Regions from separate parts of the Delftia sp. GW456-R20 genome, predicted to be linked through region 3. Evidence: predicted binding sites of a transcription regulator. Region 3 holds the regulator's gene; each other region holds the start of a gene.
The links. The regulator LexA, encoded in region 3, represses DNA repair genes until DNA is damaged. The targets are predictions, from matches to a motif close to ACTGTATNNNNATACAGT.

Region 1 (4,207 bases), on a different contig from region 3:
CAGGCCTTCGCCGCTGCCGCTTCCATTTCAGAAGCAGGCCCAGATCTGGTCTGCCATGCCCAGCATGAACTGCGGCTGCAGGTAGAGCATGAAGACCAGGCCCAGCACCATAAGCACGGCGGCCCACAGCGCCAGCCTGCGCAGGATGCGTGGGCGGGGCCTGGTGGATGTCGTCATGGATGTCGTCATGTCAGGCAGCGGCCTGGGCTGCGCGCAACCGTGCCACGGGGGCTTCGCGTATGGGTAGGTTCAGCAGGCCGGCGGCCACGCCCAGGCCGATGGCCAGGTACCAGACCACCTGGTAGCTGCCCGTGTGGTCATAGAGATAGCCGCCCAGCCAAACGCCCAGGAAGCTGCCCACCTGGTGGCTGAAGAACACCATGCCGCTCAACATGGACAGATGCTGCACGCCGAAGATCTGGGCCACGGTGGCATTGGTCAGCGGCACGGTGGACAGCCACAGCAGGCCCATGGCGGCAGAGAAGATGTAGACCGACCAGGGCGTCAGCGGCGCCAGCAGGAAGAGCACGATCACCACCGAGCGCGTGAAGTAGATGGTGGACAGCAGGTAGCGCTTGGGCAGGCGCTGGCCCAGGTTGCCGGCCACGTAGGTGCCAACGATGTTGAACAGCCCCACCAGCGCCAGCGAGATGCTGGCCACCTGCGGTGCCAGGCCGTAGTCCTTGAGGTAGCTGGGCATGTGCACGCCGATGAACATCACCTGGAAGCCGCAGACGAAGTAGCCGGCCGTCAGCAGCACGAAGCTGGGCGTGCGCAGCGCTTCGGCGACGGCCTGGCCCGCGCTCTGGTCGCGCACGGGACGGGCGTTGCCGGGCTGGAAGCCCGGCTCGCGCAGGCCGAAGGCCAGCGGAATGATCATCAGCGCGCACAGCGACAGCAGCAGCAGGGCGTTGGACCAGCCGAAGTTCGCGATCAGGCTGCCTTCCACGGGCACCATGAAGAACTGGCCGAAGGAGCCCGCCGCCGCCGTCACGCCCATGGCCCAGCTGCGCCGCGCCACGGGAATCTGGCGGCCCAGCACACCGTAGATCACGGCATAGGTGGTGCCTGCCTGGGCTGCGCCGATCACCACGCCGGCCGTCAGGGCGAACCAGGTTGTCGTGGGCGCCATGGCCATGCCGGCCAGGCCCAGCGCATATAGCAGCGCGCCCACCAGGAGCACGCGGAAGGCGCCGAAGCGGTCGGCCAGCATGCCGCCGAAGATGCCGAGCACGCCCCAGGACAGGTTCTGGATGGCGATGGCCAGCGCGAAGGACTCGCGCGTCCAGCCCATCTCCTGGGTGATGGGCTGCAGCCACAGGCCGAAGCCATGGCGGATTCCCATGGACAGCGTCACGACTGCGCCCCCGCACAGCAGTATCTGCACCATGGACATGGGTTGGTTGTTTTTTTGCATGCGGCAAACTTTAGCGAAACTCCGGGTTTTGCGCTGTGCCGCTTGGGTCTCCCATGCGCCAGCGCGGCCCTTGATGGCAGCGGCTTTTTCGGGATAGTCACTGTCAATGACTGTGAATGCATCCAGCACTGAGCCGGGCCGCGCACTACAATCCGCCCCCATGGCAGTCAAACCATCTCCCACTTCCGCCAGCGAATACTCCGAAGGCTCGATACGCGTGCTCAAGGGCCTTGAGCCCGTCAAGCAGCGTCCCGGCATGTACACGCGCACCGACAACCCCCTGCATGTGCTGCAGGAGGTGATCGACAACGCGGCCGACGAGGCACTGGCCGGCTTCGGCAAGAAAATCCGCTTCACCCTGCATTCCGACGGCTCCTACAGCGTCGAAGACGACGGCCGGGGCATCCCCTTCGGCATGCATCCCGAGGAAAAGGCGCCCGTGGTGGAGCTGGTCTTCACGCGGCTGCATGCGGGCGGCAAGTTCGACAAGGGCAAGGGCGGCGCCTACAGCTTCTCGGGCGGCCTGCACGGCGTGGGCGTCTCGGTCACGAATGCGCTGGCCACGCGCCTTGAGGCCTGCATCCACCGCGAGGGCAAGGTGGCCACCATCGCCTTCTCGGGCGGCGACGTGGTCGAGCCCCTGCAGTCGCGGCCGCTGGCCGCGGGCGAACGCAAGCAGGGCACGACCGTGCGCGTGTGGCCCGATGCCCGCTATTTCGAATCGCCCCAGTTGCCCATGGGCGAGCTGATGCACCTGCTGCGCAGCAAGGCCGTGCTCATGCCCGGCGTCTCGGTGACCCTGGTCAACGAGAAGACGCGCGACACCCAGACCTGGCAGTTCAAGGGCGGCCTGCGCGACTACCTGCAGCAAAGCCTGCATGGCGAGGCGGTCATCCCCCTGTTCGAGGGCGAGGGCTTTGCCGACCGCCACCACGACAGCTTTGCCGAAGGCGAGGGCGCCGCCTGGTGCGTGGCCTTCACCGAGGACGGCGCACCGCTGCGCGAAAGCTATGTCAACCTGATCCCGACCACCGCCGGCGGCACGCATGACAGCGGCCTGCGCGACGGCCTGTTCCAGGCGGTCAAGGCCTTCATCGAGATGCACTCGCTGCTGCCCAAGGGCGTCAAGCTCATGCCGGACGACGTCTTTGCGCGCGCCAGCTATGTGCTCAACGCCAAGGTGCTGGACCCGCAGTTCCAGGGCCAGATCAAGGAGCGCCTGAACTCTCGCGATGCCGTGCGCCTGGTCAGCGGCTATGTGCGCCCCGCGCTGGAGCTGTGGCTCAACGAGCACGTGGAATGGGGCCGCAAGCTGGCCGAGATCGCCATCAAGGCCGCGCAGACCCGCCAGAAGGCGGGCCAGAAGGTCGAAAAGCGCAAGGGCTCGGGCGTGGCCGTGCTGCCGGGCAAGCTCACCGATTGCGAAAGCCGCGACCTGAGCCTGAACGAGGTCTTCCTGGTCGAGGGCGACTCGGCCGGAGGCAGCGCCAAGATGGGCCGCAACAAGGAAACCCAGGCCGTGCTGCCCCTGCGCGGCAAGGTGCTCAACACCTGGGAGGTGGACCGCGACCGGCTGTTCGCCAACAACGAAATCCATGACATCTCGGTGGCCATCGGCGTGGACCCGCATGGCCCCAACGACACGCCCGACCTGTCGGGCCTGCGCTATGGCAAGGTCTGCATTCTTTCGGATGCCGACGTGGACGGCTCGCACATCCAGGTGCTGCTGCTGACGCTGTTCTTCCGCCATTTCCCCAAGCTCATCGAGGCCGGCCACATCCATGTGGCGCTGCCGCCGCTGTTCCGTGTGGACGTGCCTGCGCGCGGCAAGAAGCCTGCGGCCAAGATGTACGCGCTGGACGAGGGCGAGCTGACCGCCATCCTGGACAAATCGGCCAAGGACGGCGTGCCGCGCGAGAAATGCCAGATCAGCCGCTTCAAGGGCCTGGGCGAGATGAATGCGGAGCAGCTGTGGGAGACCACGCTCAACCCCGACACGCGCCGCCTGCTGCCCGTGCAGTTCATGAACCTGGACTTCGCGGCGGCCGAGCAGGTCGTCACCAAGCTCATGGGCAAGGGCGAGGCCGCAGCGCGCCGCGAGCTCATGGAGCTCCATGGCGACGCCATTGAAGTCGACATCTGACCCATGACTGTGCTCCGCGCCGCCCTGAAGCACCGCCCGCACCTGGCGCGCGGCGCCGGGGTGCGCGCGCTGGCGGCGCTGGGCCTGGCCCTGGCGCTGTGGGGGCTGGCGCGGCCGGCGCATGCCGATCTCTGGGCCTTCGTGGACGAGCGCGGCATCACGCACTTCGCTGCCGAGGCGCTGGACGAGCGCTACAGGCTGTACTTTCGCGGCTCGGTCTATGACAGCACCGAGCAGGGGCTCAAGCCCCCGATGGTGCAGGCCGAGGCCGCCGCCGACGCTGACGGCAGCGGCGATGCCGGCCGCAGGCTGCAGGCGCATACGCGGCTGCAAAGCTTCTTCGACATCTCGCCGCGCTACAAGAGCGTGCGCGGCCATCTGCGCAAGGCGGCGGACCACACGGGCGTGGACTACGACCTGCTCAAGGCCGTGATCGCCGTCGAGTCGGGCTTTGACGCGCAGGCCATCTCGCCCAAGGGGGCGGTCGGCCTGATGCAGCTGATGCCGGCCACGGCCCAGCGCTTCGGCGTGGAGGCCAGCCGCCAGCGCAGCGTGCAGCAGCAACTGGCCGATCCGGCCGTCAACGTGCCGGCCGGCGCGCGCTACCTCAACCATCTGATGGGGCTGTTCCCCGGCCGGCTGGACCT
Region 2 (4,207 bases), on a different contig from region 3:
CTGGTTCGACCACTGGCTCAAGGGCCGGCCCATGCCCGCGCGCCAGCAAGCCGCCGTGCGCTACTTCCGCATGGGCGGCGGATCGGGCGCGCGCACGGCCCAGGGCCGGCTGGACCACGGCGGGGCCTGGCGCAGCGCCGACCACTGGCCCGTGCCCGGCACGCAGCCCACGGCCTGGCACCTGCACGCCGACGGCAGGCTGGCCCGCGAGCCCGCGCCGCAGCCGGGCGTGCGCAGCTACCGCTTCGACCCGGCCTGCCCCGTGCCCACCCTGGGCGGCTCCATCACCTCGGGTGAGCCGCTGATGTTCGCAGGCGCCTACGACCAGGTCACGCACGAGAGCACCTTCGCCGCCCGCCCGCCCTACGGCCCGCTGTCCGAGCGCGGCGACGTGCTGGTGTTCCAGACCGAGCCGCTGCAGCAAGACCTGGAGGTCACGGGCACCATCACCATCGAGCTGCAGGTGTCCTCGTCCGCGCCCGACACGGACTTCACCGCCAAGCTCATCGACCAGTACCCGCCCAGCGCCGATCATCCGCAGGGCTATGCGATGAACATCACCGACGGCATCCTGCGCTGCCGCTACCGCAACTCTTGGGAGCAGCCCGAGCTGATGACGCCCGGCGAGGTGGTGGCCATCACCATCGAGCCCATGCCCACCTCCAACCTGTTCCGCAAGGGCCACCGCATCCGCCTGGACATCTCCAGCAGCAACTTCCCGCGTTTCGACGTGAACCCCAACACCGGCGCGCCCGAGGGCAGTGCGGGGCCCAGGCAGGTGGCGGTCAACAGCGTGCACCTGGGAGGCTGCCATGCCTCGCGCATCGTGCTGCCGGTGGTGGCGGTCTAGGCGGAGAGCACACGCGTTTGGCTGCCTGGCATGTTTCGCAATTTGGTTGTACCATGCAACCAAATTGCGAAGGAACATCGCCATGGACATGCAGCAGCGTCAGTTGGAACTGGCCGGCCCCCTGCCGGCCCTTGCACCATCGGGGCGGCTTCGGGGGCGTGTCTGCCTGGTGGTGGGCGCCACCAGCGGCATAGGCCGGGCCACCGCCCTGCGCATGGCCGAGGAGGGCGCCGCCGCCGTGGTGGTCACGGGGCGCCGCCGTGAGCTGGGCCTGGAGCTGGAGCAGGAAATCCGGCAGCGAGGGGCAGACGGCCTTTTCCTGGCCTGCGATGCAACGCGGCAGGAGGACATGGCGGCGGTGGTGGAGCAGGCCGTGGCGCGCTTCGGGCGGCTGGACGCGGCCTTCAACAATGCGGGCTTCCAGGAGCGGCGTGCCGCGCTGGCCGAGCAGGATGATGCGGTCTTCTCCCAGGTCTTCGATACGAATGTGCGTGCGGTCTTCCACGCCATGCGCCATGAACTGGCGGCCATGCTGGCCACGGGCGGCGGCACCATCGTGAACAACACCAGCGTCAGCGGCATACGCAATCCCAACCCGGGCCTGTCACTGTACGGCGCCTCCAAGGCTGCGGCCCTGTCGCTGACCCGCGCCGCCGCCATGGAGTACGCGCCGCGCGGCATCCGCATCAATGCCGTTGCCCCTGGCCGCGTGGTCACGGACATGATGCTGGGCTCGGGCATTGCCGACATGCATGCCGTGGCGGCGGGCCTGCCGCTGCGCCGCATGGGCCATCCGCAGGAGGTGGCCACGGCCGTCGTCTGGCTGATGTCGGACGAGGCGGCCTTTGTGGTCGGGCACTGCCTGGCGACCGATGGCGGCTTCCTGGCCGGATGAGCCTGCCCGGGGCAAGTCCGTTGCGCGAAGTGAGCACTACCGGGTTTGATATGATGACTGTATAAAGATACAGTTTTCGAGCGGCCTGGCTGCCCGATCTGCCAGGCCCATGCTCCCTCCCCACCGCTTCTACTACCTGCACAACTTCCAGCGCGCGCTGGACTGGATTGGCCAGCGTTACGGCGATCTGCTGGACGCGCCCGAGCAGGCATTCCTCACCCGTTTCACGCAGCTGCCCCAGCCCTCGCAGGCGCTGATGGTGCGTTTGCTGATGCGGCGCGGGCCGTGGTTTCGGGCCGGCAAGCTGGTGTACGAAGAGATTCCCGCCATTGCCGACGCGGCCGCGCCCCTGCTGGAGCTGGGCTGGCTGGACGCGGACCACCCCATGGCGCTGGAGGAGCTGTTTGCGCTGCACACCAAGCCCGAGCTGCTGCAGCTGTTCGCAGGCGCACCCGTTCACTCAGGCCTGCGCAAGGCCGAGCTTTTGCAGGCCCTGCAGCCCCTGCATGAGGCGCCCAGGCCCTATGCGCAATGGCAGCCCCAGGGCGTCGGAGCCGGCGAAGCCGCCTGGCGCGTGATGGTGGGTGCGCTGTGCGAGCGCTTTCGGCTGATGTTCTTCGGCAACCTCTACCAGGACTGGTCGGAATTCGTGCTGGCCGACCTGGGCGTGTTCCGCTACGAGGCCGTGGCCTTCGATGCGGCGTCGCGGGCCTTCCAGTCGCGTGCCGATGTCGATGGCTACCTGGCCCTGCAGGCCTGCCGCGCGGCGCTGGATGAGGGCGTGCAGATCGATGCGCTGCTGCAGCAGGTGGCCGGCTGCGCCAGCGGCAATGCCTGGCTGGAGCAGCGCCGCGCCAAGGTGCTGCTGCGCATAGGCCAGGCCTGCGAGCGCATGCAGGACTGGGAGCGTGCCGAGCAGGCCTATGCGCAAAGCCGCTACCCCGGCGCCCGCCACAGGCGCATGCGCGTGTACGAGCGCATGGAGCGCTTTGCCGATGCCATGGCGCTGGCCCAGGCCGCCCAGGCCCAGCCCGAGAGCGACGAGGAGCTGCAGCGCGTGGCGCGCATGCTGCCGCGCTTGCGCCGCAGCCTGGGGCAGGGCGCGCGCGGGCGTGCGGCGGCGCTGGCGCCCGTGGTGGCGCAGATGCGCATGGACGTGGAGCTGGAGCTGCCGGCGCGGCCCGCATCGGTCGAATACGTGCTGCGCGACCATTGGCACAGCGACTCCGAGCCCGTGTTCTACGTGGAGAACGCGCTCATCAACTCGCTGTTCGGCCTGCTGTGCTGGCCGGCCATCTTCGCGCCGCTGCCGGGCGCTTTCTTCCACCCGTTCCAGAGCGGCCCGGCCGACCTGTCCGCACCCGACTTCGTGCAGCGCCGCGCAGCCTTGTTCGAGGAATGTCTGGCGCATCTGGACGATGGCAGCTGGCGCGAGGTCATCGTGCAGCGCCATGCCGACAAGCAGGGTCTGCAGTCGCCCTTCGTGTTCTGGGGCACGCTGAGCGCGCCGCTGCTGGCGCTGGCGCTGGACTGCATTCCAGCCGCCCACCTCAAGCTGTTCTTTGCGCGGCTGCTGCGCGACGTGCAGGCCAACCGCACGGGCTTTCCCGATCTGGTGCGTTTCTGGCCGGCCGAGCGCCGTTACGAACTGGTCGAGGCCAAGGCCCCCGGCGACAAGCTGCAGGACAACCAGATCCGCTGGCTGCAGTACTGTGCCGAGCACGGCATTCCCGTGCGCGTGTGCCATGTGCAGTGGCGCGGCCAGCCGCTGGGAGAGGCCGCGTGAGCTACACCGTGGCCGTGCGCGCGCTGTGCGAGTTCACGGCACGCGCGGGCGACCTGGACCTGCGCTTCACGCCCGCGCCCAGCGCGCTGGAGGGCATGGCCGGCCACAGCCTGGTGCAGTCGCGCAGGGGCAAGGACTACGAGACCGAGATCAGCCTGGCCGGCGAATACGGCGACCTGCGCGTGCGCGGCCGTGCCGACGGCTTCGACGCCCAGGCTGGCCAGCTCGAGGAAATCAAGACCTACCGGGGCCAGATCGAGGGCGTGCGCGCCCACCACCGCGCCCTGCACTGGGCCCAGGCGCGCATCTATGCCCATCTGCTGTGCCAGGCGCGCGGCCTGCAGCGGCTGCGCGTGGCGCTGGTGTATTTCAACGTGGGCAACTCGGAGGAAACCGTGCTGGTGCAGGAGGAAGACGCGGCCACGCTGCGCGCCTTCTTCGAGCAGCAGTGCGCGCTGTTCCTGGACTGGGCGCGCAGCGAGGCCGCCCACCGCGCGGCGCGCGAGGCGGCGCTGGCCGCGCTGCGCTTTCCCATGCAGGGCTTTCGCGCGGGCCAGCGCGAGCTGGCCGTGGCCGTCTACCGCGTGGCGCGCGCGCAGCAGGGCGGCCAGTGCCTGATGGCGCAGGCGCCCACGGGCATCGGCAAGACGCTGGGCACCATCTTCCCCATGCTCAA
Region 3 (4,207 bases):
ACATGCGGTTTTGTCGGACAGCAAAACGCAGTTTTTGGAGATTGCACAGGCGACAGTTTTGCCCTCTGCGTGTAAGCCAGTGTTAGCCCTGTGCGTGCTATCCTTGCCCGCGACAAAAATATGACGCATGGACTGTCCGCCCCGGTGGGCCGATCCGGCAGACAAGAATTTCTACTCTCCTCAAGGACTTCCATGAAACTGATTTTGTTGGGCGCACCCGGCGCCGGCAAAGGCACGCAAGCCGCTTTCATCTGCCAGAAGTACGGCATCCCCCAGATTTCCACCGGTGACATGCTGCGTGCCGCCGTCAAGGCCGGAACGCCCCTGGGCCAACAGGCCAAGGCCGTGATGGACGCCGGCCAACTGGTCAGCGACGACCTGATCATCAATCTGGTCAAGGAACGCATCGCCCAGGCCGATTGCGCCAACGGCTTCCTGTTTGATGGATTTCCCCGCACCATTCCCCAGGCAGACGCCATGAAGGCCGCCGGCGTGAAGCTGGACTACGTGCTGGAGATCGACGTGCCCTTCGATGCCATCATCGAGCGCATGAGCGGCCGCCGCTCCCACCCCGCCTCGGGCCGCACCTACCACGTCAAGTTCAATCCACCCAAGGTCGAAGGCCAGGACGACGTGACCGGCGAGCCGCTGGTGCAGCGCGAAGACGACAAGGAAGAAACCGTCAAGAAGCGCCTGGACGTCTACAGCAGCCAGACCCGCCCCCTGGTGGACTACTACCGCGCATGGGCCGAAAAGGAAGCCGCAGCGGCGCCCAAGTACCGCGCCATCAGCGGCCTGGGCTCGGTCGAGGACATCACCCAACGCGCACTGGCTGCACTGGCTGAGTGATGCAGGCCATGTGCCGCAACGAAAAAAGCACCCGCCGGGTGCTTTTTTGTTGACCGCCAGCAACTGAAGAAATGCCGGCGTCGCCGCCCGGCTCAATCGCGCGGCTGTGCTGCCAGCGCCAGCATCATCGCAATCCGGGCCTTTGCCACAGGCAGCTGCGCCAGATCAGCCTCTGCCGGGTTGGTCCCAAGGCCCGAGGCCACGGGCAGGCCTTCAGCGCAGCGCGTGCCCCGCCAGATCCAGACACCCCTGTCGCGGGCACGCTGCAAGGCCGCTTCCATACCTTCGTGAACCGTCGCATTGCCCGTGCCAGCCACGACGATGCCACGCACGCCTGCCGCCACCAGCGCATCCACGCCGCTGGCACGTGCCAAGGCGCCGCTGAACACCACCTCGACCCAGGGCAGCTCATCCAGCGCCAGCAGATCAGATGACATGGTCACAGGCACCATTGCCCGTATGGACGGTGCGGAGGGGGAGGACGGCGCATCGGGCACCAGCCAGCGCACACGCCCTTCCTCCACCAACGCCTGCGGCCCGCCTTCCACGGAGCGCATTGCCTGCAGCCGATAGGGATGGACCTTCTGCACCTGGGCTGCCGTATGCACCTCGCCACCTGTCACCACCCATACGCCGCTGCGCCCGCCGCTGGCAGCCACGGTCGCGGCATCGCGCAGATTCTGCGGTCCGTCTGCCAACAGGGCCGTGGCCGGGCGCATGGCGCAGGTCAGCACAATGGGCTTGGTGGCCGGCAGCAGGCTGTGCAGCAGCCAGGCCGTCTCTTCCAGCGTGTCCGTTCCATGCGTGATCACCACGGCGCGTGTGTCCGCATCCTCCAGTGCCTGCGTGCAGGCGCGCAGCAACGCGCGCCACACGGGCCAGTCCATATCCTTGCTGTCCACCTGCGCGATCTGCTGCGTCTGCACGGGTCCCAGCGCCTGCTGCTCCAGGTCCGGCACGGCCTCCAGCAGCGACTGCACCGTGATCTGCCCGGCCTTGTACCCCACGCCCTGCGACTGCGAATCCGCCCGGCCGGCGATGGTCCCGCCCGTGCCCAGAATCACCAACTTTGACTGCCCCACTTGCACCTCTTGGAAAACTGGTTAAAAATACAGATACTGTATAAATCATCAGATGGCCTCCCAGCCTGCCATCTGCCCTCAAGGACCGGACGCACGCCATGCTCGACCATCCCAAGCTCACCGCCCGCCAGCAACAGATCCTGGACCTGATCCAGGCCGCCATCTCCCGCACGGGCGCACCTCCCACCCGCGCGGAAATCGCCAACACGCTGGGCTTCAAGTCCGCCAACGCTGCGGAAGAACACCTGCAGGCCCTGGCCCGCAAAGGCGTGATCGAACTGGTCAGCGGCACCTCGCGCGGCATTCGCCTGCGTACCGACACCGTGCGCAACATCAATGCTGCGCGCGGCACCAGCTTCGGACTGCCGCTGTCGGCCCTGGCACCGCTGATGCTGCCCCTGGTGGGCCGCGTTGCGGCGGGCTCGCCCATTCTCGCGCAGGAACACATCGACCAAACCTATTCCGTCGAGCCCAGCCTGTTCCAGACGCGCCCCGACTATCTGCTGCGCGTGCGTGGCATGTCCATGCGCGACGCGGGCATCATGGACGGCGATCTGCTGGCCGTGCAGTCCGCACACGAAGCCCGCAACGGCCAGATCGTCGTGGCGCGCCTGGGTGACGAAGTCACCGTCAAGCGCCTGCGCCGCACCACGCAGGGCGTGGAACTTCTGCCGGAGAACCCCGATTACCCGGTGATCCGCGTCGCCCCCGAAGAGGCCTTTGCCATTGAAGGCCTGGCCGTGGGGCTGATCCGCAACAGCATGTCCATGTAAGCCGGACTGGCGGCCCTTCTCCGGCCGCCTCACCCCATTCACGCACCGCCCAGGTGGTAGGCGCGAAGCCTTGGAGCTTCGCCCTGGGCGGAGCTTTGCCCGCAAACCGCAATCCTGCCTGTGTCCATGCCTCTTTGAAACACGCCAACAGGAGTCGTCACATGGGATTCGCTCTGCCAACACTGTCTTCTTTTTCCTTCCTGCGCCTGGCACATGGCATCCGCCTGACTGCGACCGCCATGGAGTCGGCCATGCCTCTTGCACAAGCCCCTGCGTGCCAGCCATTACCTGCTGCAGCACCCGAGCCCGCCAACGTGATCTCTTTCAGCAAGGCACGCCGGCGCAGCCAGCAGCGCCGCGGCAAGGCCGCACGCGCTGCAGACCATGGAGATGCTCAGCTGATCCTGCCCTTGCTGCCGGCGCAGCCTGCCCTGCAATCCGCGCCGGAGCAGCCTTCAGGTCTGCGCATCATCCAGCGGTCGCCGCAGGAGCAGCCGGAATGCCTGTTCATCTCCGGGCGAATGGCCGATGTCTGCGCTGCGCTGGAGCGCATGGAGGCACACGGCGGATCAGCGTCCAACTGAGGCCCGATGCAAGGTGTGCGACACACCTTGCACGACACAAACCTGGGTGGCGCGGACCGCGTGCCGCACGGGTAATCGGCCTGCGCAAAGCAGACACAAGCTTGCGCCTCCCCTGTAGCGCACATGCAACAAGTGGACGCCCTCTTTGCGGAAGGGGCGCCGGCCTGAAAGATAATTGATAAGCATTCTTATTATCTTTTGCAGCAGCGATTGCCACTGCGCCCGCCTCCTCCGCCCCAGCCTTCTCCGTGCACAGCCTCTACCAGAACCACCATCCCTGGCTGGAAAGCCTGCTGCGCAAACGCCTGGGCAACCGTGACGATGCCGCCGACCTGGCCCAGGACACCTTTGTGCGCCTGCTGCGCTCGCCCCTGCCGCAGCAGGACATCCGCGAACCCAGGCGCTACCTGGCCACCATCGCCCGGGGCCTGGTCGCCGACCTGTTTCGCCGCCGCACGCTGGAGCAGTCCTATCTGGACTATCTGGCCCAGTTGCCGCAATCGCTGGCGCCTTCGCCCGAAGAGCAGGCCATCGTCCAGCAAACCCTGCTGGATGTGGACCGCATGCTCCAGGGTCTTCCCCCCAAGGTTCGCGAAGCCTTCGTGCTGGCCCAGTTCGAGGAACTGAGCTACCCAGAGATCGCCCAGCGCCTGGGTGTATCGCTGCGCACCGTCAGCAACTACCTGACCCGGGCGATGGAGCATTGCTGCCTGGTCCTGGCATAGCCACATGGGCGAGAGACATCTGGAAGGCAACGACCGCCGCGCCTTGCATGAGGCCGCCGCCTGGCACGTGAAACTGCGCGGCGCCTCCGCCACAGCGGGCCTGCAACAGGACTGGCAAAAATGGCATGAGGCCGATCCCGCCCACCAGCGCGCCTGGCTGCGCGTGCAATCCGTCACCGCGCAGCTGTCGCATC

Region 1: A4F85_RS01000 (DNA topoisomerase IV subunit B) is a predicted target of LexA. The motif match lies at 1,527-1,544, and genes of this name have one in related genera.
Region 2: A4F85_RS27750 (VRR-NUC domain-containing protein) is a predicted target of LexA. The motif match lies at 1,802-1,819, and genes of this name have one in related genera.

The regions. Positions count from the first base shown of each region.
Region 1 is NZ_LWCN01000001.1:240,788-244,994, reverse strand. It holds gene A4F85_RS30795 (hypothetical protein) at 28-177, opposite strand; gene A4F85_RS01005 (MFS transporter) at 191-1,417, opposite strand; gene A4F85_RS01000 (DNA topoisomerase IV subunit B) at 1,578-3,560, shown strand; gene A4F85_RS00995 (lytic transglycosylase domain-containing protein) at 3,564-4,207, shown strand, end outside.
Region 2 is NZ_LWCN01000005.1:859,177-863,383, reverse strand. It holds gene A4F85_RS27760 (CocE/NonD family hydrolase) at 1-850, shown strand, start outside; gene A4F85_RS27755 (SDR family NAD(P)-dependent oxidoreductase) at 933-1,745, shown strand; gene A4F85_RS27750 (VRR-NUC domain-containing protein) at 1,855-3,531, shown strand; gene A4F85_RS27745 (helicase C-terminal domain-containing protein) at 3,528-4,207, shown strand, end outside.
Region 3 is NZ_LWCN01000004.1:556,268-560,474, forward strand. It holds gene adk (adenylate kinase) at 193-849, shown strand; gene A4F85_RS08055 (asparaginase) at 942-1,931, opposite strand; gene lexA (transcriptional repressor LexA) at 2,030-2,704, shown strand; gene A4F85_RS08065 (hypothetical protein) at 2,866-3,288, shown strand; gene A4F85_RS08070 (sigma-70 family RNA polymerase sigma factor) at 3,537-4,013, shown strand; gene A4F85_RS08075 (FecR domain-containing protein) at 4,018-4,207, shown strand, end outside.